4 regions of the Lysinibacillus sp. GW247-5R2A genome follow, and region 1 is predicted to be linked to each of the others. Evidence: riboswitches for the same ligand, from Rfam matches in the RefSeq annotation. Region 1 holds a riboswitch; each other region holds the start of a gene.

Region 1 (7,553 bases):
CATTGATTAAATTTGAGGGTATTGAGGATTTAGGAGAAAAGGTTCGTCATGCTGTCCAACAAGAGCGTGTAGATATCGTTATTATGGCTGCGGCTGGCTCCGATTGGGTCATTGATAAAGTATATGATCAATCAGGCAACTTGATGGAGGAAGCGGGGAAAATGCCTTCCGATGAGCCACCTATTATTCATTTTAAAAAGGCACCAAAAGTCTTAGGGCAAATTAAAGGCTGGCAACCGAATGTGACGTTAGTAGGGTTTAAGCTAGAAGCGACCGATGATGAGGAGTTTTTATTAGCACGGGCACGACTGCGAATGGAAACAGCCCATGCTCAATTGATGGTAGCCAACAGCTCTCAATCTTTATATGGCGGAGACGAGCCCCATTGGATTGTACCTGCTAATGGACAGCCTATGAAAGTAACGGGCAAGCAAAAAACAGCCGAAGCTTTAATGAGGTATTTATAGCATCAATAAATGTGAACTGTGTAGAGAAATATTTCTACACAGTTTTTTCTTGTTTAAAAGAGGAGTATCATTTAATGTTTACTTAACGGTCGGTAAAAAAGGAGAATGATGATGGGGAATAAGGAACAAACTTTTCAAAAAATTATAGAAGTTGCTTATGTGATGTTTGCAGAAAAAGGGTTTGAAAAAACAAGCTTAGCCATGATAGCTGCAGAGGTCGGTATATCGAAACCAGCCATTTATTATTATTTTCAATCAAAGGATCAATTAATCACTTACTTATTTGATGAACTGTATAAAGTAATTCAACAGGATGTCGCTGTGGATTATATAGAGCTTTCTCGCGTTAATTTCAAGGAGGAATTACTAGAGCTGGGCTATAAGTCTATTGAGGCGCAGGGCAAGGATCCTTATTTTAATAAAATATTTAACCAATATGTACTATTAGCAGCTCGCGATGAAAGCTATAAGAAGCAATTAGAAGAGCTAGAAACCAGCTTTTTAACAAGCTTTGTGGAAGTCCTACAATATGGCGTGCGGCTAGGGGTTCTAGAGGATACTCCCACTATAGAAGCAAAGGCACAGATGCTGGCCTTGGTCTATGATAATATCGGTAATTTCATATTAACAGGTAACCAATTGGACTACAGAGCTATTTGGAAGGAGGCTGTGTATAGCGTTATCCAAGGAGGCGAAGATGGGAAAAAGAGATGATGAACAGCGCATTGAAGGCCTTGATTTTGCAAGAGCTCTCGCCATGTTTGGTATGTTCATTGTCAATTTTGGAGTTGTAACGGGTTCTACAACGAATGGTTCAACATGGTTGATGGCCTTACAACATCTATTTGAGGGGCGTGCCTCGGCCGTATTCGTCATGCTAGCAGGAATAGGAACAGCTTTAATGACTCGTCAGGCTAGAGAGACTAAGGACCCAATACTTCTTCGCAAGAATCGACTTACTTTGTGGAAGAGATCGTTTTTGTTATTCGTGATAGGGATAGTCCTATATACAGTCGGCTGGACAGGAGATATCTTACATTATTATGGCGTCTATATGTTTGTTGCCGCATGTTTGATTGCCCAATCCAAGAAAATGATGATGTTCATAATCGGTGGCATCCTCATCCTTTCACAGTGGCTCCAAATTCAATTTAATTACCTTGCTGGGTGGCATCCAACATATGTATTACTAGTGTATCTTGATTTTTGGACACCGGCAGGATTTATAAGAAATTTGATGTTTAATGGCTATCATCCACTATTTCCCTGGATTTGTTTCTTTCTAATTGGCATGGTAATCGGCACATTAGATTTAACTAATCGTTCATTACGAAAAATCTTATGGGTAATGGGCTTATTGCTAGTCATAATGACGGAGATTTTTTCAACGCTATTTATTAAGATGACAACGATCCATTTATTAGATGTAGAGAGTGCATTGTATTTATTTGATACGGGACCGATTCCACCGAATATGATGTATGTTCTATCTAACTCGGCGTCGGCAATTGTCCTTATTGTGGGCTCCATCTATCTTGTTGAGACATATAAAAATAAAGTAATTGAAGCTTTGATCTTTACGGGACAACTGTCTTTAACGCATTATGTCGGCCATGTTTTTATTGGCATTGGCATATTAATTGTTTGCCAAAAGTTGGAGAACCAGACGCTTACTTTTTCCATGCTCTATGCCTGCTGTTACTTTGTAGGATGTGTGCTTGTTTCTGTCTGGTGGAGAGCTAAACATCGTCGGGGTCCCCTTGAATTCATGATGAGGAAATGGAGTTCGTAATAAATTAATGGATTGCCATCTATTTCTCGTTGATTAGGCATAAAATACTTTAGAAATAGATAGTCTACTAATCTAAAATGATCATTACAAAGTATTCAGCTAGGTTTTCTAATATTTTATATTGACAATCTTATAACAGAATTATAGAATTATTTTCAAGAAACGCAGTACTCTTATCAAGATAGGTGGAGGGACTTGGCCCAATGAAGCCTCGGCAACCGAAACATAGGTGCCAATTCCAACAGATGGATCTGAGAGATAGGAGGGGCTATCAATCAGTTTGATGCATTGGCCTCTTTTGTACAACAAGGATGAAAAAGAAGGGGTGTATCGTATGGCTCAGTCGGCAAAGGTAGAAGATAAGAAATTAGAGGCTATTGCAAAGGCCATTCAAAATCTTGAATTTGGTGAAGTGCATATTACGATTCAGGATGGTGTAATTGTTCAAATTAATAGGCTTGAAAAGCAGAGATTTCCTCAGAGGAAATAAAGGATCATTTCAGTTGAACGATGTGAAAAGGCCACCAATAAGCATGGTTTTCGTTGCTTACAAGTGGCCCTTTTTTTATGGCAATTAGCTATAGAAGCTTTTTGGAATCTGACCGATATGACGGCGATGATAGAGAAGCGGCTCCTTTTGAGAGTTTGTAATATCTAGCACCTGGCCAATAAAAATAGTATGATCACCTGCATCTATTTGCTGAAAGGATTTACATTGTAAAATAGCTGCTGTATCATGTAAAATCGGTAGTCCTAAAGAAGAAGTAGACCATTTTGCTTGAGCAAAGCGATCTGGGACTTTACTTGCAAATAATGTACATAATTGCTCTTGATCACTTGCTAAAATATTGACAGCGAATTTCTCCGCGCTCATAAAGTAAGGATGAAGCTGAGATTTTTTATCCAGTGACCATAAAATAAGTAGTGGGTCAATGGAAACAGATGCAAAAGAATTGACTGTTAAGCCAATTGGATTCGTTTCATGACATGCTGTAACAACTGTTACACCTGTAGGATAGTTACCTAATGCCAATTTAAAAGCAGCAACATGATCTGTCATTCAAATCACCTCTTTATAGTTAGTAATAAATTAGTTAACGGAGTTAGTAGGTAAATGGCACTTTTTTTCATACCATATAGTAACTCCTTTTCTTAAGTAAATATTAAATCAATTACACATCCAGGTAAAGCTAGTGGGGGAAAGAAAGGGGAATTGCCATGACTTTATATTTTGATCATCTGGTACATCAAGTAGAATCACCAGAAAATATAAAGGTTTTCTTCAATAAACGAAATGTTCATACAGTGAACGGTGGTCAACACACGATGTGGGGGACTTACAATACACTAAGTTATTTTGGCTTAAGCTATATTGAACAAATCGCAATTTATGATCGTGATTTATTTGAGCAAGCGGCCCTGTACCCATATTCCCTACATTATACGTTTAAACGTGATCATGAGCGCCAAGGATTTTCACGAATTGCCTTGCGCACCAATAATATTGAAGACGAGGGTCAACGATTGCGTGCATTGGGCTATGAAGTATATGGTCCCGATGCTTGTAGCCGCACAAGACCAGACGGCACGATAATCGAATGGAAGCTATTACATTTTGGCAGACCTGGCCTTTCAGTGGATTTTCCATTCTTAATTGAATGGGCAGATGGAGATGAGGAGCGTTTGGCTCAATTAAAGGCTAGTGGTGCGATTGATGAAAAACAAGCCATTACAATGGAATCCATTCAGTTTTTTGTCAAGGATGTGGAGGAGACGGTGCTGCTTTGGCAGAAGGTTTTACAACTTCCCGAGTTTGAGCAGCATGAGCAGTTTATGTCTCTACAGCTACCGAATATGCGTTTGGATTTTTATGAGGAAGCCTCAGCATCTAGCATGACGCTCGGTCATTTAAAAGAAGGGCCAATCGGTGTAACATTGAAGGATCCACATCGAACAAAGGAAACATTAGTGTGTCCAGGTGCTTTTTATTGGATTAATAAATAAATTAAAAATCCACTTCAATCGTTGAAGTGGATTTTTATGTGCAAACATGCAAAAAGTGGATTGAGCCATTTTCAAATACTTCATCCACTTACTATATTCTAGCTTATAATTTTACAACATTTGATGCTTGCGGGCCGCGATTGCCTTCCACAACATCAAATGAAACCTTTTGACCTTCATCAAGTGTACGGAAGCCTTCCTCCTGGATGCCCGTAAAATGTACAAATACATCTTCTCCATCATCACATTCAATAAAGCCATAACCCTTTTCATTATTGAACCACTTTACGATCCCATGTTGCATAAGCATTCGCCTCCAATGCGCTTGAAAGTAAAATAAAGTTAAAGAAGTCGTGCTATCAATGAGAAAATGTGAAAAAATTGCATTTTCTCTTAGAACATACATGAATTGAACAAAAATGTCAATTGATTGTCGGAATGCTAGCATATCTGACTTTCTTTTTTTTCACAATTAAGACTATAATGGAAATGAAAAACATAGAAAGTAGGATGCCAAATGACAACGAAAAATCAACCATTAACAGATTTAGAAATCGCGAGTCAAGCAGTGATCAAACCTATTACGGAAATTGCCAATGCTGCAGGTATTCCAGAGGATGCTCTTGAGCAGTATGGCCGCTACAAAGCGAAGATTGACCCATTAAAAATTACAGCTCAAGGTGAGGACGCAAAGGTTGTATTAGTGTCAGCTATTAGTCCAACCCCAGCAGGTGAAGGGAAGTCGACTGTGACTGTAGGACTAGCTGATGCCCTTCATCAATTAAATAAGAAAGTGATGGTAGCTTTACGTGAACCATCTCTTGGTCCAGTAATGGGCGTAAAAGGTGGCGCAACAGGCGGAGGCTATGCACAGGTAGTACCAATGGAGGATATTAACTTACACTTCACTGGTGACCTTCATGCGATAACAACAGCTAATAATGCTTTATCCGCATTTATTGATAATCATATCCACCAAGGGAATGTCTTAAACATTGATCCACGACGTATTATTTGGAAACGTGTGATGGACTTGAATGATCGTTCATTACGGAAAGTGATTGTAGGATTAGGAGGGCCTGTTCAAGGCATGCCACGTGAAGACGGCTTTGATATTACGGTTGCCTCCGAAATTATGGCAGTTTTCTGTTTAGCAACAAGCATTGAGGATTTACGCGAGCGCATCGCCAGCATTGTAATTGGCTACACATTTGAGCGCGAGCCTGTTTTTGTGCGTGATTTACAGGTAGAGGGTGCCTTAACATTATTATTGAAGGATGCCTTTAAGCCAAACTTAGTACAAACATTAGAAGGGACACCAGCTATTATACATGGTGGTCCATTTGCTAATATTGCCCACGGCTGTAATTCTATTATGGCGACACAAACTGCTCGTAAGCTGGCTGATATTGTGGTAACAGAAGCGGGCTTCGGCTCTGATTTAGGTGCTGAAAAGTTCATGAACATTAAAGCTCGTAAAGCAGGCTTTAAGCCAAGTGCCGTTGTGATCGTAGCAACGATTCGTGCACTAAAAATGCATGGTGGTGTTCCAAAAACATCACTTGTCGGTGAAAATGTGGAAGCCCTGCTCCAAGGAATTGAAAATTTAGCTAAACACGTCGACACGGTACGTACATTTGGTGTTGAACCGATTATTGCATTAAACCGTTTCATTACAGACACAGAGGCAGAGCTAGAGGCCGTTCTAAACTGGTGCCAAGAAAATCATGTACGTATTGCCCGAACAAATGTCTGGGAAGAGGGCGGTAAAGGTGGAATAGCCTTAGCTGAACAAGTACTAGCTGTGTTGGAAGAAGAAAACAACTTCTCACCATTATACGATGTAACAGAGTCCATTGAAGAAAAAGTGCGTACCATTGTACAAAAGGTATATGGTGGAAAAGATGTTCAATTCACTGACCAAGCTAAAAAGCAAATGGCTCAAATCGAAAAATTCGGCTGGGATTCTCTACCGATTTGCATGGCGAAAACGCAATACTCTTTATCCGATCAGCCTAGCTTACTTGGACGTCCAGAAGGCTTCACGGTCACAATTCGTGAGGTGATTCCAAAGCTTGGCGCTGGTTTCTTAGTTTGTCTGACAGGCGATATTATGACAATGCCAGGACTACCAAAAGCTCCTGCAGCCTTACGTATGAATGTCGATAATGACGGACATGCGGTCGGATTGTTCTAAATAAATATTGAAAAGCTGCCCTTTAAAAGAGGTGCAGCTTCTTTTTTTATTTATTAGCTGATAAAGCCTAGTCATTTTAACATCTCCTTCCTCAAATGCCACTAAAAAGGATTCTGTTATTTTCCTTCTATACTTGATAACCTGTCGAAACATTCATCATCGCTATTTTTTTTATAAAATTTACGATTCTAATTGAAAAACTAGGATTTTTTTTCTTACGATTAATAACTCGAGAAGCTTCCTTATATAAATGTGTTTGGTATTTTTTATCAATTGTTCTCTGTTATTGGAAGGAAAAAGCGGATTTTTACAAAGAGAAGCAATTGTCAAATGAATTTTTATTTAAAAAATACATTGAATTTTCTTTTTCTTTTAAATATAATTTACTTAATTCTAATTCGGAACACTGTTCCGATTATAGGAACACGGAGGGATGGAGTCTTGAAAATCGCAACAGATATTGGCGGTACTTTTACCGACCTAGTTTATACAGATGAGAAAGGAAATCTTCATTTTGACAAGGGTCATACGACGCCAGGGCATTTTGAGGATGGGATATTAAACGTATTAGGACGACATGTAACAGAGGATTCTCTCATTGAATCGTTTATCCATGGTTCTACGGTAATTATTAATACATTAACAGAGAGAAAAGGTGGCGTAGTCGGATTAATTACAACAAAAGGCTTCCGTGATATTTTAGAAATTGCACGTGGTAACCGACCAGACTTATATAATTTTAAATATAAAAAGCCAGAGCCATTTGTAGAGCGTTATTTACGACAAGAAATTGATGAACGCATTGATTTTAAAGGTAATATTATGAAAGCGCTTAATAGGGACGAAGTTGGAGAGATTGTTCGTCAATTTAAGGAATCAGGTGTAGAGGCAATTGCCATTTCGCTGATTCATGGCTATAAAAATCCCATTCATGAGCAGCTATTAAAAGAAGAAATAGTAAAAATTTGGCCCGAGGTGTATATTACACTTTCAAGCGAAACGATTAAGGAATATCGTGAATATGAAAGAACAAATACAACGGTTTTAAATTCATATGTGAAGCCCATTGCTCACGCTTATTTAAAAAGCCTAA
Region 2 (7,553 bases), on a different contig from region 1:
GAAATGAAACATACATAAATAAATCGACTGTAGTCAATGTATAGAGAAAATCTGTTAGTTGAGTGCAATTCACCTTTTTTCATGATAGAACAATGTGTGGCTGCTTTTGGAGGAAGCAGTGTGACAAATGAAATAGCTGAGGCAAATGGGATCATAGTAATAGGGTCAGCTTATGAATCGGTATTTTTTGTTGTATCAATCAATATGCTAAAAGGTATTTGTTGTTTCTCAGCCTGATAAAGTAAACGGAACGAAAGAGGGAAGATAAGTGATTTTTCAAAAACAGAGTAAGACGAAGGCGTTGGATTTACAGCAATATACGGTGAAAATGGAGCTGTCTAATCGCCAATTAATGGTGAAGCAAATTGAAATGCTAAATGTAACGAAGCGAGACTTACAATATTTAAAAGCATTCCAGCCGTATGTTATGGACAATGTTGATCACATCGTAAACCGTTTTTACAATATGATCGGTACCGAACAACATTTGGTAAATATTATTAGTCATCATAGTTCTGTAGAAAAGCTTAAAATAACATTACGACAGCATATTATTGAAATGTTTAACGGAACGATTGATGAGGATTTTTACCAAAGGCGTGTGAAAATTGCAAAGGTGCACGTACATATTGGGCTTAGAACACAATGGTATATTTGCGCGTTCCAAGATTTATCTCTCTCATTTATAGACTTGGTTGAACAGCATATTGATCATCCACAAGATCAGTTTAATACAATAAGGGCCATTTCTAAAATTTGTAACTTCGAGCAGCAGCTTGTTTTAGAGGCATATGAAAATACAGTTGAACAGCATAAAGAAAACATGGAACAAGAAAAAGAAGCAATTGAACGACAAATTGTACAATCCTCTGAATTGCTTGCGACCATTTCACAGGAAACCAATAATTCGTTTTGCAGACTAAGCGAGCAGTCTGGGGATATTGAACAATTGGCAAAGAGATCGCTAGAGGTGTCTACTCTGGCTGAAAACCAAGCACTGGATGGACGTGAATGTTTAAAGAAACAATCATTAAATATGCATAATATTATTCAATCTCTTCATGATATAGAAGAAAATATTGAACAATTGTCTGATATGTCGAAGGAAATGGAAACGATTATGAGTGTCGTTACCAATATTGCCAATCAGACCAATTTATTGGCCTTAAATGCCGCTATTGAAGCAGCCCGTGCCGGAGAAGCAGGGAAGGGGTTTAGTGTAGTAGCTGATGAAGTACGTAAATTATCCATTCAAACAAAGGAATCTGTCACCGCTGTTGCATTATTGTTGCAAAAAACGAGTGAACGCACTGGGAAATTAGAGCAATCTCTCATTCATATCCAAGATGAAGTGGCATCTGGTGAGGATAATATGTTACACACAGAAGGACAATTTACAAATATAGTAGGGGCAATGACAGAAGCAAAAGATCAAAATGATTGCATGGCGACGAAAATACAAGCAATCGCAGGTATATTAAGTGGGCTGGGTAGTTCTTTTACTGAAGTAACGAACTCAGCAGAAAAATTAGCTAGCTTTGCTCAAAATTTAAAAAGCTAGATCACTAGTAGCTATATTAAACACTATAGTACTCATTATAATGTGTGTTTAGTAAGCATAATTCTTGGAGCTAGAGTTATCTCACAGTTGAGATAGCTCTATTTTTGCTAAATTTGTAAAGGGTTTAACGTAATTTTCAATGAAAATAAGTTTATACTGTAGACAGAACTAAAAATAGGGGCGGTTGACTATGAAAACAGTTGTTGTATTAGGTGGCGGTATTACTGGTTTATGCACAATGCATTATCTACAACGCCAAGTGAAGGAAAAAAATTTAGATGTTCAGCTAGTGCTCGTAGAAAAAAATACATATTTAGGTGGCAAACTATATTCAGCCTATGAACAAGGTTTTATTATGGAAACTGGTGCTGACTCTATCGTAGCTCGCCATAAAGGTGTAATGGAGCTAGTGCAGGAGCTAGACTTTGAAGATCATCTCGTTTACAACGAAACAGGTGTATCCTATATTTATACAAATAACGAGCTGCACGCCATTCCAGCGGATTCTACTTTCGGTATACCTATGAGTGTGGCTTCACTTGAGGAAAGTACTCTTATCTCTGATCAGGCCAAACAAGAAGCTTTAAAAGATTTAACTTTACCCAATGCAGATTTTACAAAAGAAAGCTCGATAGGGGAATTTTTAACTTATTATCTTGGCGAAGAGCTTGTGGAAAATCAAATTGCACCTGTTTTAGCAGGTGTCTATTCTGGTGATTTACATCAACTTTCTATTGCCTCTACTTTACCTTATTTAATTGACTATAAAAATGACTATGGAAGTATCATAAAAGGTTTTGATGCGAATCGTGAGCAATTTGTTAAAGCTGCTAATAAAAAATTTATTTCATTTCAAAATGGATTATCCTCTTTAATTGAGCGATTAGAACAGACATTAACAGAGGTAGATATCATTAAAGGGGTAGCCACAAATCATGTCCAAAAAATGGGGAACCAGTATTTGATTTCATTAGCAAATGGTCAAAACATTGAGGCGGATTATGTTGTTCTAGCGCTACCGAATGAAGCGGTTCAAAGTATATTACAGGACGACTCCTTAACACATTATTTTGATCAGTTTACTACAGCTTCAGCCATTACTATTTATCTAGGCTTTGATGTGCCTGATGCAAACTTACCTGCGGATGGAACAGGCTATATTGTATCGCATAATTCTGATGTCACTTGTAATGCAGCAACTTGGACGAGCCGCAAGTGGAAGCATACATCGAAAAACAATCAGCTACTTGTTCGCCTATTCTATAAGAGTATTAATCCGGCGTATGAGCAGTTACGTAAAATGACTGACGACGAATTGGCAGCCGTCGCATTAGAAGATGTTCGCAAAAGCCTAGGAATTGATGAAAAGCCAACTGTTGTGAATGTCACAAAGTGGATTGATCAAATGCCTAAATATGACTTAGCTCACCGGGAAGCGCTGCAAGGCTTACTACTAGAGCTGAATGAAAACTATCCGAATTTATCGATAGCGGGTTGCTCGTATTTTGGAGTAGGTATTGGTGCTTGCATTCAAAATGGGAAAAAAATTGGTGAAGAGCTTGCCGAGGAACTATCCAATTTCTAAGTTTTTAAACGAAAAATTTCTTTGTTATGTGAAATAGTCTTGACTCATTCGTCTGTAAACGATATGATTCTTTTAATTATTTAAAAAATTCATACTTAATAATTCTTATCAAGAGAAGCAGAGGGACTGGCCCATTGAAGCTTCAGCAACCAACTTTTTGTCAGGTGCTAAATCCAGAAGACCGTTGAGTCGAAGATGAGAAGGAACAATAATGATGAGTCGTTAAAGCCTTCTTTTTATATAAAAGAAGGCTTTTTATTATACAGAAATAGAGGAAGAGAGGCTAGTTTTATGGGATTGCTTGAAAGGTTAAAAACGCATGTATTGACGGCAGACGGTGCAATAGGCACAGTGTTGTATGGCTATGGATTGGAGTATTGTCATGAGGAAATGAATGTTCAGAGACCTGAATTAATTGAAAAGATTCATAGAGAATATATCGCAGCGGGTGCTGATATTATTCAAACGAATACGTACGGTGCCAATGCCATTAAATTAGCTCGCTATGGACTAGAATCAAGTGTCCAACAATTTAATGAAGCAGCTATTACTATTGCCAAGCGAGCAGCAGCGGATGGCGGTCAATTTGTTTTAGGAACGATTGGTGGTATTCGTGGCATTCGTAAAAGCGATGCAACATTAGATGACATATTAGCGACCGTTGATGAGCAGGCAAGTGTGTTACTTGCAGGAAATCCTGATGGTCTTTTACTCGAAACTTATTATGATTTTGAAGAATTAACAGCGACATTAAACATGCTACGCGCCAAAACTAATATACCGATAATTGCTCAAGTATCTATGCATGAGCCTGGTGTTTTACAAAATGGTATGTCTTTAAACAATGCGCTACATGAATTAGAGACTCTTGGTGCAGATATTGTTGGTGTCAATTGTCGTCTTGGTCCATATCATACGATTCAAGCGTTTGAGGGGGTAGAACTTCCGAAAAAGGCATTTATGTCAGCCTATCCAAATGCTTCGCTATTAGATTTAGAGGACGGGCGTGTTGTTTATGAGTCGGAGGCTGATTATTTTGGTCGCGCTGCTGTTGAGCTCCGTGATCAGGGTGTTCGTTTAATTGGGGGCTGTTGTGGTACGACACCAAAGCATATTGCAGCCGCAAAGAAGTATTTAGAAGAGCTATCACCAGTTAGTGAAAAGCATGCGAAGCCTGCAAAGATTGAGATTGTTCGTGATGCCGAGCCAGCTAAATATGAACCACTTCATGAAAAAGTAAAGCGTGAACGCTCGGTCATCGTAGAGTTGGATACACCTAGACACTTAGAAATAGATGGATTTCTGGAAGGGGCCAAGCAACTATATGAGGCAGGTGCCGATGTAGTTATGATGGCAGACAATTCATTGGCATCCCCACGTATTAGCAACATTGCAATGGGGGCTTTATTGAAAAGTACTAATGGCGTACGCCCCCTTACACATATTACCTGTCGAGATCGTAATTTAATTGGTCTGCAATCACATTTAATGGGGTTAAATGCCTTAGGTATTCATGATGTGCTAGCTGTTACAGGAGACCCAACGAAGGTTGGAGATTTTCCTGGTGCCACTAGTGTCTATGATGTCTCCTCGATGGAGCTTATCCAATTAATTAAACAATTAAATGAAGGAGTCTCTTTCTCAGGGAAACCACTTCGGAAAAAGGCTAACTTCTCTGTGGCTGCTGCATTTAACCCAAATGTTCGTGTTTTAGATCGTGCTGTGGCACGCTTAGAAAAAAAGATTGAGCATGGGGCAGACTATTTCATTTCACAGCCTGTTTATACAAAGGAAAAAATTATAGAAATATATGAAGCAACGAAGCATTTACAAGCACCGATTTATATTGGCATTATGCCTGTTACGAGTTATAAAAGTGCAGAGTTTTTACATCATGAGGTGCCAGGCATAAAATTATCTGAAGATGCTTTATCAAGGATGAAAGCATGTGGTGAAGATAAGGGACGCGCCACACTTGAGGGCATTGCAATTGCCAAGGAATTAGTAGAGGTGGCCGCGCAATATTTCAATGGCATTTACCTTATTACACCATTTTTACGCTACGATGTGACATTAGAATTAATGAAATATATAGAGCAATTGGATGAACAGAAAAAAGGGGTAAGTATAAATGGCTAAGCACTTGATAGAAGAACAACTTGATAAACGAATATTAATTCTCGATGGCGCAATGGGAACCATGCTGCAAAATGAAAACTTATCAGCAGATGATTTTGGTGGGGAGGATCTAGATGGCTGTAATGAAAATCTAGTACTTACTAGACCAGATATCATTGAGAAAATTCATCATAAGTACTTAGAGGCAGGGGCAGATATTATTTGTACAAATACATTTGGTGGAACACCTCTTGTATTAAATGAATATGATCTAGGTGCAAAAGCAGAAGAAATTAATAAACGTGCAGTCGAAATTGCTCGTCAAGCAGTTGACAATTACACGACTTCCGATTGGCCCCGCTTCGTTGCAGGCGCAATGGGCCCAACAACGAAGACGTTGTCAGTAACAGGTGGTATTACATTTGATGAATTAGAAGAAAATTTCTTTGTGCAGGCAAAAGCATTGATTGAAGCTGGGGCAGATGTGCTATTGCTAGAGACAAGTCAGGATATGTTAAATGTGAAAGCAGGTACCCTTGGAGTAACACGTGCTTTCGAGGTAACCGGTAAAGAGTTACCTGTGATGATTTCTGGAACTATTGAGCCTATGGGGACTACTCTTGCAGGGCAAACCATTGATGCCTTTTATATTTCCATCGAGCATATTCAACCATTATCGGTGGGCTTAAACTGTGCGACGGGACCTGAATTTATGACGGATCATATTCGCTCATTAGCAGAGCTGTCAACGGGGTATATTAGCTGTTATCCGAATGCAGGCTTGCCAGATGAAGAAGGATGTTATCATGAGTCTCCAGAATCTTTATCGCAAAAATTAAAAGGATTTGCAGAAAAGGGTTGGCTCAATATTGTGGGTGGTTGCTGTGGTACAACTCCAGCACATATTGCGGCTCTACGTGAAATTTTAAAAGATGAAAAGCCTCGTCAGCTACCAGAAAAAACGCATGGTCACGCTGTATCAGGTATCGAGCCACTTTTATACGATGATTCTATGCGCCCGCTATTTATTGGGGAAAGAACAAATGTTATTGGTTCTCGTAAATTCAAAAACCTAATTATTGATGGGAAATTTGAGGAAGCAGCTGAGATTGCAAGGGCGCAAGTGAAAAATGGCGCACATGTCATAGATATTTGCTTGGCGAACCCAGATCGTGATGAATTAGCAGATATCCGTGGCTTTATGCAGGAGGTTGTGAAAAAAGTTAAGGTTCCACTTGTTATTGATTCCACAGACGAAAAGGTTATTGAAGAGGCCCTCAAGTTTTCGCAAGGGAAGGCCATCATTAACTCTATTAACTTAGAAGATGGCGAAGAACGGTTTGATGCCGTATTGCCATTAGTGAAAAAGTACGGTGCCTCGTTAGTTGTGGGAACAATCGATGAAACAGGGATGGCAGTCGATCGTCATCGGAAGCTTGAAATAGCCGAACGTTCCTATCAATTACTAACAGAAAAATGGGGAATGCAACCTGAAGATATCATTTTTGACCCATTAATGTTCCCAGTAGGAACGGGGGATGAGCAATATATTGGCTCAGCACTTGAAACAATTGAAGGAATTCGTCTCATTAAAGAAAAAATGCCCCGTACATTGACGGTGCTTGGAGTTAGTAATATTTCGTTTGGCTTACCACCGGTTGGACGTGAGGTTCTCAATGCTGTATACCTTTATCATTGTACACAGGCTGGTTTAGATTATGCCATCGTCAATACTGAAAAGCTAGAACGGTATGCATCGATCCCAGAAGCGGAAATTAAACTAGCCAATGATTTGTTATTTAATACTAATGATGAAACATTAGCCGTATTTACTGATTTTTATCGTGATAAAAAGAAGGAAAAGACTGAAGCGGATATTCCGAAAACTGTAGAAGGTCGCTTAGCCTACTATATATTGGAGGGGACCAAAGAAGGTCTTATTGCTGATTTAGAGGCTGCGCGAGAACTATTTGAGTCACCTCTTGATATTATAAATGGACCTTTAATGAATGGGATGGCTGAGGTTGGTCGTTTGTTTAATGATAACCAATTGATCGTAGCAGAGGTTTTACAATCTGCTGGAGTGATGAAGGCTGCTGTTGCCCATTTAGAGCAGTACATGGAAAAGAACGAGGAGAGTGCAGGCAAGGGGAAAATGGTGCTTGCTACTGTAAAAGGTGATGTGCACGATATTGGAAAAAACCTTGTTGATATTATTTTAAGTAACAATGGCTATAAGGTTGTAGACTTAGGTATTAAGGTGACACCTGCTCAATTAATAGAAGCTAT
Region 3 (7,553 bases), on a different contig from region 1:
AGTAAAACGACAATAATTAGTCCTGTAATCCAAGTTTCAATACCGAAAGCGTTTTCAACAGCTCCTGCAATGGCATTCGATTGCACACCTGGCATAAGTATTAACATAGCAATTAAAGCAGCAATAGCGAAAATCACTGCAAACCATTTTTGACCCATTCCTTTTTCTATGTAATAGGCCGGTCCACCACGATATTCAGTATCTTTCTCTTCTTTATAGATTTGTGCTAATGTTGACTCTACATATGCGGTTGCCGCACCAATAAAAGCAATTGCCCACATCCAAAAGACAGCACCAGGTCCACCCATCCCAATAGCTGTTGCAGTACCAGCAATATTCCCTGTACCTACACGACCCGATAGTGCGATAGACATTGCTTGGAAGGAGGAAATCCCTTTTTCTGATTTCTCCCCCTTAAACATTAACACAAACATATCTTTAATAAGTCTTACTTGCAGGAATCTTGTAATGACTGAGAAAAAAAGCCCAATCAACAAGATACCATAGATAAACCAAGGTCCCCATAATATGTCATTCAATTTGCCAACAACTACATCCATCTTACCCCTCCAATTTGAATTACCTTACTTTAAGTCACTATATTATTACACTTTTCAGAAAATTACAATATTATATTCAAGTAACAATATTTAAGTAAGGATCCTATTATTTGGAAGGTGTCAAACCTATTTTATTATATATCCAATCCGTCTAAGAGCATTATTGATAAAATCTCGAATATACATAAAAATCTCTTCACGCTCTACTTCATGAAATAAATTATGATAACAATTTGCCCATTCTTTAAATTGAAACTCGGTTAGCTCTTGTTGATGAAGCCAATTGCGCATTTGTCGAGTTTCCGTTATTTTATCTTTTTCAGCTGTCATAATTAACATAGGCATATTAGGAAATTCATGCTTAGGTAGCATAACTAAATTTTTCATCATCTGTTGAAGCTCCCGATACCATTTTACTGAAACAACAGACATAAATGGGATATCATCCTTCATTTCCTCTCTACCCTCAACACTGCGCGTTAATGTCTCAAATGTCAGCTCATGCGTCAATTTAACATTTGCTGTTAAAGCACTCAAGCTCGTTAAAGCATTTGATAATTTACCTGGTAAAAGCTTCAAATGTAGCCAGGGTGATGTCAAAATAATACCAGCACATTCATACTTTTTCTTTTGCATGGTATGAAGAACTAAAGTAGCGCCTAGTCCATGCCCAATTACAAAGGTTGGTAAATTATATGAAAAGGCATTCTCAATGAGATTTCTTGTATATTTATTGTACAATTTGAAGTCCTCATCATGGACACGCGCAAATCTTGCATTGATGCCATGATTCGGTAGATCCCCCATGACTATGTGGAAGCCTTCCATTCTTAATTTTTCTATAAGCCATGCATACCAACGGTGGTTTTCATAAGCACCATGAAGAATAGCAATCACAGCCTTTGCTTGTCCATCAGCTTCCCATTTCCACATTCACATAGTCCTCCTAAAAAATAATTACAATTTGATTATATCGAAATAACAGCACATTTTAATTTTATATTTCCTTAAAGTTGCGTATTTGATACGATAATACTATATCTACAGAAAGAAAAGAGGCGATTCTCATGATTTATCCATTTAAAGATAAAACACCAAAGATCGATCCATCTGTTTTTATTGCCGATTACGCAACTGTTACTGGAGACGTAACAATTGGAGCTGAAACAACTATTTGGTTTAATACCGTAATTCGTGGCGATGTTTCACCAACCATTATTGGTGAACGGGTAAGTATCCAAGATCTTTGCTGCTTACATCAAAGTCCTAAGTTTCCACTCATTATTGAAGATGAGGTCACAGTAGGACACCAAGTAACTTTACATAGCTGTACCATTCGAAAAAATGCCTTAATCGGTATGGGCTCCATTATTTTAGACGGGGCAGAGATTGGAGAGGGTGCATTTATTGGAGCCGGAAGTCTCGTGCCTCCTGGTAAAGTTATACCTCCAAATAGCTTAGCATTAGGTCGTCCAGCGAAAGTTGTCCGAGAATTAAACGCTGAGGATAAAAAGGATATGGAGCGTATCGTACGTGAATACGTAGAAAAAGGTCAGTATTATAAATCTCTACAAAAATAAAAGCTTATAAAGAATTTATTCATTATAAAAAATCCCTCGCTTTCCATGACCATTGTTCAAGGATACAGGCGAGGCATTTTTGCAAAAAAACAAAAGGGGCAGAAAAGCCCCTTTTGTTCATCATACATTAGAATAATTTTCTAACGACTTCAGCACTTTAGCACAATAGTTTACAGATGTGCTTTTACGCGTAATGCGTCAGCTTTATCAGTTTGTTCCCATGGTACATTTAAATCTGTACGACCGAAGTGACCATAGGCTGCAGTTTGTTTATAAATTGGACGACGAAGATCTAGCATCTTAATAATACCTGCTGGGCGTAAATCAAATAGCTCACGTACCCATTCTACGATTTCGCTTTCCTTCACTTTTCCTGTACCAAATGTATCAACAGCAATGGAAACAGGCTGTGCAACGCCAATTGCATACGCCAGCTGTACTTCCGCGCGTTCTGCTAAACCAGCTGCTACAATATTTTTAGCTACATAACGTGCCGCATAGGCAGCTGAACGGTCAACTTTTGTGGCATCCTTACCTGAGAACGCACCGCCACCATGTCGTGCATAACCACCGTATGTATCAACAATGATTTTACGGCCCGTTAAACCAGCATCTCCTTTTGGCCCACCAATGACGAAACGGCCAGTTGGATTGATAAAGTATTTTGTGTTTGAATCTAATAATTCGCTTGGCACAACAGGGGCAATCACAAATTGTTTTAGATCAGCCTGAATTTGTTCAAGTGTTGCTTCTTCATCATGCTGTGTTGAAATAACAATTGTATCGACACGCACAGGTACGTTATTGTCATCATACTCAATTGTTACTTGTGTTTTACCATCTGGACGTAAATAAGCTAGCTCACCAGATTTACGAACTTCTGTTAAACGACGTGCTAACTTATGAGCTAAGCTAATTGGTAATGGCATTAACTCAGGTGTTTCATTACATGCATAGCCAAACATTAAGCCTTGGTCCCCTGCACCAATCGCTTCAATATCTGCATCTGTCATAGAACCCTCACGTGCCTCTAAAGCTTGGTCAACACCTTGAGCAATATCTGGAGATTGCTCACCAATTGCTACAAGTACCGCTAAGTTTTCAGCATCAAAGCCATATTTCCCACGTGTATATCCGATTTCCGCCACCGTATCACGTACAATACCTTTGATATCTACATAAGTAGAAGTAGTAATTTCTCCCGCTACTAATACTAATCCTGTTGTTACAGTTGTTTCACACGCTACACGTGCATTTGGATCTTCTGCTAAAATTGCATCTAAAATGGCATCCGAAATCTGGTCACAAATTTTATCTGGATGTCCTTCTGTTACACTTTCTGATGTAAACAGTCGACGGTTTGTCATTTAGTTTTCCTCCTATTACTCTTACAAAAAGTATTTGAATACGGTACTCATTACCCATGTCAAGTCCGCTCCTAAGGATTGAACTCTCAAGCCGCTGTTGTTGTCATTTCACTTAATGTGAAAAAATAACTGCTACTTTTAACACGAGGATTTCGAAAGATCCGTCATTATAATAAGGAAAGAACTACATATACTTACCTTTACATTGATTTTTAACAATAAAAAAATCCTTTACTCACGTTACTATACATGAGGAAAGGAATAATGACTTCGCTACCTTTCACTCTTATCGTTCAAGGGATTTTCCCTTGCATCAGGTTGGCACCAACGCATGTAGTGAAATAGTTCATGCAGGTTGCCGGGTTTCACAGGGCCTGACCCTCCACCAGCTCGGGATAAGAGTATCCGTTCAATTTTCATGTTACTGAAAAGGTCGAACGTTGTCAAATATTTTCTTATGTATTACTGTATAGATAAGGAAGGAACAAATATTCACCATAAAACTTTTCATTCTTGGGTGATGATGTAAATAAAAGAAAATTAATCCCTACAACATACCTAGCATCTTGTGGTAACATATGTGTGGCTCAAATTTTAGACAATTTACTGTAGCATTGAATGTTTTCTACTCGAAAAACATTATTTTTTGTCAGTTTATTGAAAAGTAATAAAAACTCTAAAATAATTTCTTAATTAGTATAGATTATTTAACCAATTGTGTTATACTATTTTTGAAATTAAGAAAAAATCCCTCTAAATCAAGGGAATACTATAAAAAAGGATGGTATTTAATCGATGAATTCAGTAGAAATTGCAAACGAACTGAAGGAATTATTAAGCGGCGGTAACATTAACGTTCAACTTTCAGTACCACAATTAGCAGAAAAAGCTACTTCTCGTGGTGAGGCAATGTTAACAGTAGATGGCGCAGTTCGTGCAGAAACTGGCAAATACACTGGTCGTTCACCTAAAGATAAATATACAGTAGAAGAAGAAAGCACAAAAGATCAAATTGACTGGGGTAAAGTCAATCAACCAATTTCCTCTGAAGTGTTCGATAACCTGTATGTAAAAGTAATAAAATATTTAAAAGAACAAGATGAATTATTTGTATTCAAAGGATTTGCTGGTGCTGACAAAGATTCACAATTAAGCATCCAAGTTATTAATGAATACGCTTGGCACAACCTTTTCGCTCATCAATTATTTATCCGTCCAACTAAAGACGAATTAGCTTCGCATGTTGCAGACTTCACTGTCATCTCAGCTCCTAACTTTAAAGCAGATCCTGCGGTTGACGGTACTGCTTCTGAAACATTCATCATTGTATCACTTGAAAAGAAAATTATCTTAATTGGTGGTACTGAATATGCTGGTGAAATGAAAAAATCTATTTTCGGTATTATGAACTACTTATTACCACAACAAGGTATCCTTTCTATGCACTGTTCAGCAAACGTTGGTGAAGCTGGCGATGTAGCATTATTCTTCGGTCTATCTGGTACTGGTAAAACAACATTATCCGCTGATCCAGACCGTAAGCTTATCGGTGACGATGAACACGGCTGGTCTGATAATGGTGTATTCAATATTGAGGGTGGTTGCTATGCAAAAACGATCAACCTTTCTGCTGAGAAAGAACCAGAAATCTACAATGCAATCCGCTTCGGCTCTGTTTTAGAAAACGTAGCTGTTGATCCAGAAACTCGTATTTGTGATTATGATGATGGTTCATTAACAGAAAACACACGTGTAGCTTATCCGATTCAATACATCGAAAACATTGTTGATCCTTCTGTAGCAGGTCATCCAAAAACAATCATCTTCCTAACAGCTGATGCGTTTGGCGTATTACCTCCTATCAGTAAATTAACAAAAGAGCAAGCTATGTATCACTTCTTAAGTGGTTTCACTTCAAAACTTGCTGGAACTGAACGTGGTGTAACAGAGCCAGAACCAGTATTCTCTACATGCTTCGGTTCTCCATTCCTTCCACTTCCTGCAACAGTTTATGCAGAAATGTTAGGTCAAAAAATTGACGAACATGGCGCACAAGTATTCCTAGTGAACACTGGTTGGACTGGTGGAGAATATGGTACTGGTAGCCGTATGAAGCTTTCTTATACACGTACAATGGTGCGCGCAGCTATCGATGGTCAATTAACAAATGTTGAAACGACACAAGATGCTGTATTTGGTTTACACATCCCAACAGCAGTTGAAGGTGTACCTTCACAAGTGTTAAATCCTCGTGAAGCATGGGCAGATAAAGCTGCATACGATGCAAAAGCTGCTGAACTTGCTGGCTTATTCAACGAAAACTTCAAGAAATTTGCAAACGTTTCTGAAGCCATCACTACACTTGGTGGCCCATTAAAATAACAACTAGAACAAGAAAAGGGAACGAGATAATTCGTTCTCTTTTTCTTTCCCATAAAACATAAATAAAGCTAATTTAGGGAGATACATATGAAAAGAAAATACAAATTACTAGTAGCAATCATTTCTATATTATTGGCATTATTTATTGGTGCTGGTTTTTTTGCAGGCAACTACTTTTATAATCTGGCATTAAATCCGGATACTGATAAATCAGCTGTTCTAGATGCCCCCCATAATTTAATTGATAGCAATTCAAATGAGGCTCAAGAGAAAGAGGACCGTGAGCAATGGTTTAACAAGCATTATGAGGAGAAGGCGATTCAATCCTATGATTCTCTTAATCTGCATGCATACGCTATCCAAAACAGCCAGCCCACAGACAAATGGGCAATTATTTTCCATGGCTATTCAAGTGATGGTACACAAATGACTAAGTATGCTAAACAATTTTATGATATGGGCTATCATGTGCTCATTCCCGATGCAAGAGGACATGGTCAAAGTGAAGGTGATTATATCGGCATGGGGTGGCATGATCGTTTGGATGTTGTTTCATGGATTGATGACATTGTAAACGGGAATAAAGATGCTGAAATCGTGCTATTTGGAGTTTCAATGGGAGGCGCTACTGTGATGATGGCTTCAGGTGAGGATTTGCCGTCAAATATAAAGGCTATCATTGAGGATTGCGGCTATTCTTCCGTATGGGATGAATTTTCCTATCAATTACAAGCAATCTTTCACTTGCCTTCATTCCCAATTATGCAATTCTCTTCAGTCGTAACTAAACTAAAAGCAGGCTATACTCTGGGAGAAGCTAGTGCTGTTGATCAAGTGGCAAAATCGAAAACCCCTATGCTGTTTATTCATGGAGATAACGATACTTTTGTCCCTTCGACCATGTTGAATGACGTATTTGAGGCAGCAAATGGTCCGAAGCAAAAATTACTTGTCGAGGGTGCTGGTCATGGCGAGGCGGAAAGCGTAGCTGGCGAGCTCTATTGGGAAACGATTCAGCATTTCTTAGAAACTTATATGAAATAATAAAGTGCCCCTTCCTTTAGAACACCTATTCATCTCCAGATGATAGCTATTTAAGGAAGGGGCTTTAATAATTTCATTTTCTAGTGTTGCTTCATCCATTCACAAAGAGCACGTACGGTTTCACGATTTTTAGCTGGCGGGTATTGATGTGCATAATGAGGGTCGTACCATGTTTCGTATGTTTTATTAGCATCCTCTAAGAAAAATGCCAGTTGTCTAGCATGCTCTATATCCACATTCTCATCCTGATAGCCATGAATAATTAACACTGGAGCTGTTATATGCTCTACTTCAAACAACGGTGTACGAGCATCATAGGCTTCCGGTACACGGTTAGGTGTTCCTCCGATAACGCGTTTCATCATCCGTCGCATATCTGTACGTTCCCAGTAAGTGGCCGTTGCATCAGAAACCCCAGCCCATGTCACAACGGAAGTAATATCCCTTCGTAAAATTGCTGTCCATAGAGCCATGATGCCTCCACGCGAAAAGCCAAAAACATGTAGATTATCATTGCAAAATTGCTTCAGTACATCGACTGCAAAAACAGCATCATAACGGTCTGCCCCTGCAAACTCATCTTTGCCCTCGCCACCTCTATTTCCACGATAATACGGTGC
Region 4 (7,553 bases), on a different contig from region 1:
TCCACCAGTTGTGGTCCGACCTTTGCTACAATTTTCCCATTAGTTAATTTTTCCACCTCAGCTACATGACGGTAACGTAAACCCTTTTCACATGCCTCATGGACCTGCGAAGCTGAAATACTATCTATACCGATAACTTCTACATCCGCCCAATCAGGTTGTTCTCCAAATGCTAGGGCGCTTAAAATCATTAACTTTTTAAAGGCATCCTGACCAGAAACATCATTATACGGATCTGCCTCAGCGTAGCCTAAACTTTTTGCTTCTTTTAAAGCTGTATCAAATGACCAGCCCTCTGCTCGCATTTTAGTTAAAATATAATTACAAGTACCATTTAAAACACCTTGTATACGACTAACATCATTAACAAGTAATATATTTTTCATCGTTTTAATAACAGGTACTCCTCCAGCAGTTGTCGCCTCAAAGCCTACAAAGACACCATTTGCTTTTGCAAGTTCTTGTAACTCTAATCCACGCTTTGCAAACATGACTTTGTTGGCAGTAATAACATGACATTTATGCTCTACCGCTCTCTTTAAATAGCTATATGCTGGCTCTTCATTCACTATTGCTTCAAATACTACTTGCATGCCTGGTTCAGCCAATACATCATCCATGCTTGTAGTCATCAAATGTGCTGTGCCTAGTACACGTTCGCGGCTAGCATCTGTTACTAAAATTTTCGCTACTTCCAACTCAATGCCTAATTTATTTTTAAGATCTTCTCGCTTTTCATTTAATATATGATAGATCCCTTGACCTACCGTTCCAAATCCTAAAATCGCTGCCTTTATAGTTGCCATTCTTATTATTCCCTCCAACTTACATTCCGCAGTTTCATCAAGCCAAACTCTCCGTGGGGTTGTGCCAAATCATTTGACACCAACCGCAGGCCTTAGCCAACCCTTTATTTTGGATAAATTTTGATATTCAGTACATGTTAGAACATATACAAATTCAAATAATTCGAAATTTAACTTAAAGAAAATTGTAACGCATATATATACTTTACACAAGAAAAATCTTTCTAGGAAGGACATTTGTTTTCCCTAGACGTGCAAAAGAAATCGGTTTCATTCCTTTTACTATACGTTTTTTTAGTTTATCCATAAGATTTGAACAAATATTGACTCTTTACTCTCAAATTATGATGTCTTTCTTCTATTATATATATGTATGTTCAGACACCCATAAAACAGCTAAATAATTTAACTACTATAAAAAAAGGCTCATTCCCTGTAGCAGCAGAGAATGAGCCTAAATATATGAGGGATTATTTAGCTCGCTTTTGAAAGCAATTGAAAACGATATTGTGTTAAAGCTTGTTGAACAATACTAATTTCTTCTTCTGTAAAATTTGGTATTGCATACGTACGTTCTACTAATTGAAATGTACCATATTTCAAATAAAATTCTGTTGCTGGAAGCTGGATGTGGCTCACACCATACTTCTCATATGTCTCATAAACTTCCTTAATCGTATGGCCAATATCATCTGCGCAAACCTGTTCCTGATACGCTGAATGACCGAAAACTTGCTGCCATTTACATTCCACTAATGTAAGGATGTGTTGAATGGATTGATTGTTAACAAATACATGACCTTCATTTAGTTCATAAATTAGATAAGATGCAATGTTTTGCGCACTATAGAGATTACCCATTTTAAACACTCCTTTATCATCAGTTTTTTTGAAGAGTAGCCACTGGCTATGTAACTACTCTCCTATCTATTCAAAAGTGGGGGGAGCACTTATGAAAACATTTACCTTTTCAACGAGGTTTTTCCGTACACTTAACTTAATTCCAAGTATATAACAAGGTTTTAATAAAGTCAATAATGCATATAAAATTACTCGGTATTATTTTTTTAAAAGGTTCTGATAATTACCGGATGAGGTAATTGGTTAATGTAGCACGTTTGACGTATACCAAATGGGGCTATTCGAATGAGAAAATACGTAAACGCTACCACACTCGCCTGTCATTCTATATTAAGCTTCTACTGTTTGTTCTGTTGCTGTTGCCTGAGTAATAGCCTGCTCTAAATCTGCAATGATGTCCTCCACTGCCTCTAAACCGATTGATAAGCGAATGAGCGATTCGGTTACGCCAGCTTGAATTAGTTCATCTGCTGATAATTGTTGGTGTGTAGTAGATGCTGGATGGATAATTAGCGACTTGGCATCTCCTACATTTGCCACATGTGAAAACAGCTTTACATGATCAATAAGCTTTCGCCCTGCTTCACGTCCACCTTTAATGCCAAATGTAAGCACTGAACCGAAGCCATTTTTTAAATACTTTTTCGCCAACTCATGTGTTGGAAAATCTTCCAGGCCATTATAATTTACATACTCCACAGATGGGTGGTTACGTAAATATTCAGCCACAGCTAAAGCATTTTCATTGTGTTTAGGGATACGCAAATGAAGCGTCTCTAAACCTTGTAATAGATTGAAAGCTGCATCTGCACTTAATGTTGGTCCAAAATCACGTAACAGCTGTACACGCAGCTTTGTAGCAAATGCTGCAGAAGCTGTATCGATTCCATAGCGTAAACCATGGTAAGAAGCATCCGGCTCTGTAAAACCTGGGAATCGCCCACTAGTCCAATCAAACTTACCAGCGTCTACAACAACACCGCCTAGAGTTGTCCCATGGCCACCTATCCATTTCGTCGCTGAGTGAACTACCACATCTGCGCCGTAGTCAATTGGTGTAGAACCATAAGGAGAAGCAAATGTACTATCGATAATTAAAGGTAAGCGGTTGTCATGTGCAATCTTAGCTACAGCTTCAATATCTAAAACCTTTAAGCTTGGATTACCGTAAACTTCTGCGAAGACAGCTTTTGTTTTATCAGTAATGGCAGCCTTAAAATTCTCTGGGTTTGTTTCATCTACAAAAATCGTTTTAATACCATAATTTGGTAATGTATTCGCGAATAAATTATACGTACCACCATATAAAGAACTAGCTGCTACAATTTCATCTCCTGCTCCAGCTAGATTTAAAATAGAAAATGCAATAGCTGCTGCACCAGATGAAAGTGCTACTGCTGCCGTTCCACCTTCTAATAAAGCCACACGCTTTTCAAAAACATCCACTGTCGGATTCGTAATTCGCGTGTAAATGTTTCCCGCTTCCTCTAAGGCAAAAAGACGTTGCGCATGAGCAGTGTCTTTAAAAACGAAAGCAGTTGAACGGTAAACAGGAACTGTTCTAGAACCCGTCACAGGGTCTGGTTCTTGACCGCCATGTAACAGCAGTGTTTCTGGTTTAAAATTTGTCATTGTGTACCTCCATTTGGTTATTTTTTTACGATGGTACCGGAGATGAGGAGGATTTTTCTGTAGAAAACAAAAACCCTCTTCAGCTAAGAAGAGGGTTGCGGTTGCAAGTTTTCCTCCCCTTATCTGCCAGATCCAAGTAAGAATCTGTAGGAATTAGCACCTTAGTAAGTTCATCACCTACTGGTTGCCGGGCATCATAGGGCCTATCCCTCCGCCGCTCTTGATAAGAGTATGAGATTCAATTTCCATCGTTGTTACAAAGTATAAGCATAGAGTTTTTTTCTGTCAACAGCTAAATTTTATTTTTTCCGAAACTTCTGTCTGCTCTTTTACGTAGTAAGAACGCATACACTATTTTAGAAAAAAATTTGAAAGGAGTATTTTTATGGTAAAAGCCGTGATCTGTTTTCTAGTTGTTGGCTATTTGATTGGCTGTATTCACGGCTCTAAAGTGGCACAATTTTTATCCGGGGTTGATTTAAAAAAAGCTGGCCATGGCAATGCTGGTGCCTCTAATGCTACGCTTTCACTCGGCTGGAAATATGGCGTTTTAGTAGCTCTTATCGATATTGGCAAAGGCGTTGTAGCCATCGTCGGTGCACATTTTTATTTAACAGATATAACACATTTAACAGCAGAACAAACATGGCTCCTCACCTACTTGATAGCTGCAGGGGTTATTTTGGGGCATAACTTCCCTTTTTATATGGGCTTCAATGGTGGAAAAGGGACTGCCTCTATTATTGGAATTTTACTGGCGGTTGATTGGAAGATTGGTTTATTTGCACTTATTCTATTTGTTATTTTATCTTTTGCAACGAACTATTTAATTGTTGGGGTATTAGAATTTTACCTCGTTTTTTGTACCGCTACTTATTTATGGATTCCTGGGATTGGCCCGACCATTATTGCCATTCTACTTTTTGCTATTGCTATTATTTTGCATATTGAAAATATTCAACGTTTAATCAATGGAACCGAGCCTAAAGTTACTGCTGCCTTCAAGAAAAAAAATAATATTTCTTAGGAGATATTTGTATTTTTTATGACCACAAATTATCTCTTTAATTACTATTAAAGCTGTAAAACAGACATATTTCGCTTCCTTTCATTCTAAACAATAAATGGACGAATTCTTATCTTAAAAAAACATTATACTGACCGATGTTATGGATAATAACCGTCATTTTTACGTAGAAGGGATGAGAAAATATGTCTTCACCTAAACAAACAACAACGAAGCGTAATTTAAAGCCTTTATGGATTGGGTTGGCTTTCGCTTTATTAATTATCATTATTTTTTTACCTAATAACGGTGAGCTACCTGTAGCTGGACAGCGCGCTTTAGCCATTTTAGCTTTCGCGGTTATCCTGTGGGTAACAGAGGCCGTTTCATATCCTGTTAGCTCTGCAATGATTATTGCACTCGTCACTGTTTTATTAGGACTTGCACCATCCATGGATGATCCAACAACACAACTAGGTACTGCTAGCGCCTTAAAACTATCATTAAGTGGTTTTAGTAACTCTGCCGTGGCTCTAGTAGCAGCGGCTCTTTTTCTAGCAGCAGCCATGCAAATTACCAATTTGCATAAACGACTTGCTCTTTGGATTCTTTCACTTGTAGGAACAAAAACAAAAGCCATTGTTTTCGGTGCTATATTAGTTTCAATTGCCCTTGCATTTTTTGTTCCTTCAGCTACTGCACGTGCTGGCGCAGTAGTCCCTATTCTTCTTGGAATGGTCGCAGCATTCGGTTTACCACGTGATAGTCGACTTGCTGCTTTACTCGTTATTACTTCTGTACAAGCCGTCTCCATTTGGAATATCGGTATTAAAACTGCGGCAGCGCAAAATATGGTTGCTTTGAATTTCATCCAAGAGCAATTTAATGTGAATATTTCATGGGGTGCTTGGTTACTTTATGCTGCCCCATTCTCGATTATTATGTCAGTAGCCTTATTTTTCATTATGATTACGCTTATTAAGCCTGAGACGAGCAATATTGATGGTGGTAAAGAAGTCATCAAGAAACAGTTGGCTGAGCTTGGTCCATTAAAAGCACCTGAGATTCGATTGATCGTTACATCATTAGTTTTACTATTTTTCTGGGCAACGGAAGGCAAGCTCCATCCATTTGATACAACAACGGTTACAATTATCGCCATTGCTGTACTTCTAATGCCTAAAATCGGCGTTTATTCATGGAAGGAAGTTGAACCTCATATCCCTTGGGGAACAATCATTGTATTTGCAGTAGGTATTATGCTCGGAACTATTTTGCTGAATACAAAAGGTGCATCATGGTTATCCGATAAAGTATTTGGTTCACTCGGTCTAGATACTATGCCAATTCTTGCTACAATTGCTATCGTAACATTATTTAATATTCTTATTCATTTAGGTTTCGCTAGTGCAACAAGCCTAGCCTCTGCACTTATACCAGTGTTTATCGTGTTAGCTTCCACATTAACAGCTAATGTTGATCAGGTTGGTTTTGTTATTGTACAACAATTTGTTATTAGCTTTGGTTTCCTATTACCAATTAGTGCACCACAAAATATGCTTGCCTATGGTACAGGAGCGTTTACAACAAAGGATTTCCTGAAATCAGGTATCCCACTAACGATTCTCGGCTTCCTCCTAATTTTGCTGTTCTCTGCAACTTATTGGAAATGGATTGGCCTACTTTAAACTCAAACGTCTTAGCTAAACTTATACAACAAAAGGCCTTGAGGGAACAGCTGTCCTTCAAGGCCTTTTTATTAGAATTCTATTTTGATAAAGCTGGGTCTTTCATTGTTCCACTTTTTGCGTAATTGACATGCCATGACAGCGCTTTTTCAAGATCATGCGGCGTATGATGTCCACCAGTTGCCTCATTAGCGTCGTTAAAATATTGCCATAGCTGCTCACGATAATCAGGGTGTGCACAATGATCAATCATTAGACCTACACGTTCTTTCGGAGCAAGCCCGCGTAAATCAGCCACTCCCTGCTCTGTTACGATAACATCAACATCATGCTCTGTATGATCCACATGCGATACCATTGGGACAATGCTCGAAATATTCCCACCCTTAGCATAGGATTTAGTCACAAAAATACCTAAGCGCGCATTGCGGGCAAAGTCACCCGATCCCCCGATACCATTCATCATTTTAGTGCCAGAAACATGTGTAGAATTAACATTTCCGTAAATATCCACTTCTAATGCCGTATTCACTGAAATCAAGCCGAGTCGACGAATAATTTCTGGTTGGTTAGAAATTTCTTGTGGACGCAGTACTAATTTATCCGCATACTTGTCAAAATTCCCATAAACACGGTTTCCTACTTGTTCAGAGAGCGTAATGGAAGTAGCAGAAGCGAAATGCACTTTTCCTGCATCGATTAATTCAAATACTGCATCTTGAAGTACTTCTGAGAATACTTCTAGGTTCTCAAACTCAGAATCTTTAAAACCAAGTAATACTGCGTTCGCCACTGAACCAACCCCAGATTGAATTGGACGCAAGCTTGTTGTTAAACGGCCAACTTTAATCTCTTCTCGCAGGAAGTTTAACAGATGATTAGCCATAATATCCGTTTCCTCATCAGCAGGAACGATCGTTGATGGCGCATCTAAAATATCAGAAACTACGATACCTTTTACTTTATCTAAATCTAACGGAATACCAATTGTACCGAGACGATCAGACACATTTTGCAAAGGGATTGGGTCCCGTTTTCCTTGTTGTGCAGGAACGAAAATATCATGTACGCCTTCTAATGCATCAAGTTGTGCTACGTTTAATTCAATGATGATTTGATCTGCCTCTTGCACAAAAATCGGAGAGTTACCAACTGAAGTTGTAGGAATTAATAAGCCATCTTCTGTAATAGCAGCCGCTTCAATAATTGCAAAATCAATAGGTCCTATAATGCCTTGGCGAACCAACTCTGCATTATGTGATAAATGTGCATCCACAAATGTGATATCACCACTATTAATTTTATTGCGAATACCAGCATCTGCCTGGAAAGGTCCTCGCTTGCGAATAACGCCAGCCTCCGCTAGGTATTGGTCTACCTCAGGACCAAGAGATGCTCCTGTATATATATCTACCTGGAAGCTCTCTTTTTTAGCTTTCTCTACAAGCGCAAGAGGTACAACTTTTACATCCCCAGCACGAGTGAAACCGCTCATCCCTAATACCATGCCATCCTTAATCCAAGATGCTGCTTCTTCTGCTGTTACAACCTTGCCCCGTA

Evidence for each region. A riboswitch is a leader RNA that binds a small molecule or an ion and turns the genes downstream of it on or off. The one in region 1 is predicted to bind S-adenosylmethionine.
Region 2: another riboswitch for S-adenosylmethionine. It lies ahead of AC07YC_RS20035 (bifunctional homocysteine S-methyltransferase/methylenetetrahydrofolate reductase); the one in region 1 lies ahead of AC07YC_RS07240 (YezD family protein).
Region 3: another riboswitch for S-adenosylmethionine. It lies ahead of metK (methionine adenosyltransferase); the one in region 1 lies ahead of AC07YC_RS07240 (YezD family protein).
Region 4: another riboswitch for S-adenosylmethionine. It lies ahead of AC07YC_RS18320 (O-acetylhomoserine aminocarboxypropyltransferase/cysteine synthase family protein); the one in region 1 lies ahead of AC07YC_RS07240 (YezD family protein).

The regions. Positions count from the first base shown of each region.
Region 1 covers NZ_JBWKZL010000003.1:260,249-267,801, reverse strand. Annotated here, with positions in the region: gene AC07YC_RS07255 (phosphopantothenoylcysteine decarboxylase domain-containing protein) at 1-467, shown strand, start outside; gene AC07YC_RS07250 (TetR/AcrR family transcriptional regulator) at 579-1,181, shown strand; gene AC07YC_RS07245 (DUF418 domain-containing protein) at 1,165-2,259, shown strand; SAM riboswitch class I at 2,430-2,524, shown strand; gene AC07YC_RS07240 (YezD family protein) at 2,558-2,749, shown strand; gene AC07YC_RS07235 (flavin reductase family protein) at 2,834-3,319, opposite strand; gene AC07YC_RS07230 (VOC family protein) at 3,478-4,263, shown strand; gene AC07YC_RS07225 (cold-shock protein) at 4,367-4,567, opposite strand; gene AC07YC_RS07220 (formate--tetrahydrofolate ligase) at 4,781-6,460, shown strand; gene AC07YC_RS07215 (hydantoinase/oxoprolinase family protein) at 6,902-7,553, shown strand, end outside.
Region 2 covers NZ_JBWKZL010000015.1:27,056-34,608, reverse strand. Annotated here, with positions in the region: gene AC07YC_RS20045 (protoglobin domain-containing protein) at 269-1,561, shown strand; gene AC07YC_RS20040 (protoporphyrinogen oxidase) at 1,752-3,146, shown strand; SAM riboswitch class I at 3,249-3,348, shown strand; gene AC07YC_RS20035 (bifunctional homocysteine S-methyltransferase/methylenetetrahydrofolate reductase) at 3,438-5,285, shown strand; gene metH (methionine synthase) at 5,278-7,553, shown strand, end outside.
Region 3 covers NZ_JBWKZL010000006.1:231,594-239,146, forward strand. Annotated here, with positions in the region: gene AC07YC_RS11595 (alanine/glycine:cation symporter family protein) at 1-560, opposite strand, end outside; gene AC07YC_RS11600 (alpha/beta hydrolase) at 687-1,493, opposite strand; gene AC07YC_RS11605 (gamma carbonic anhydrase) at 1,628-2,140, shown strand; gene metK (methionine adenosyltransferase) at 2,311-3,507, opposite strand; SAM riboswitch class I at 3,791-3,909, opposite strand; gene pckA (phosphoenolpyruvate carboxykinase (ATP)) at 4,303-5,889, shown strand; gene AC07YC_RS11620 (alpha/beta hydrolase) at 5,977-6,933, shown strand; gene AC07YC_RS11625 (alpha/beta hydrolase family protein) at 7,014-7,553, opposite strand, start outside.
Region 4 covers NZ_JBWKZL010000012.1:109,820-117,372, reverse strand. Annotated here, with positions in the region: gene AC07YC_RS18330 (homoserine dehydrogenase) at 1-806, opposite strand, end outside; gene AC07YC_RS18325 (hypothetical protein) at 1,281-1,667, opposite strand; gene AC07YC_RS18320 (O-acetylhomoserine aminocarboxypropyltransferase/cysteine synthase family protein) at 1,998-3,299, opposite strand; SAM riboswitch class I at 3,416-3,529, opposite strand; gene AC07YC_RS18315 (glycerol-3-phosphate acyltransferase) at 3,685-4,326, shown strand; gene AC07YC_RS18310 (DASS family sodium-coupled anion symporter) at 4,512-5,993, shown strand; gene scpC (succinyl-CoA:acetate CoA-transferase ScpC) at 6,073-7,553, opposite strand, start outside.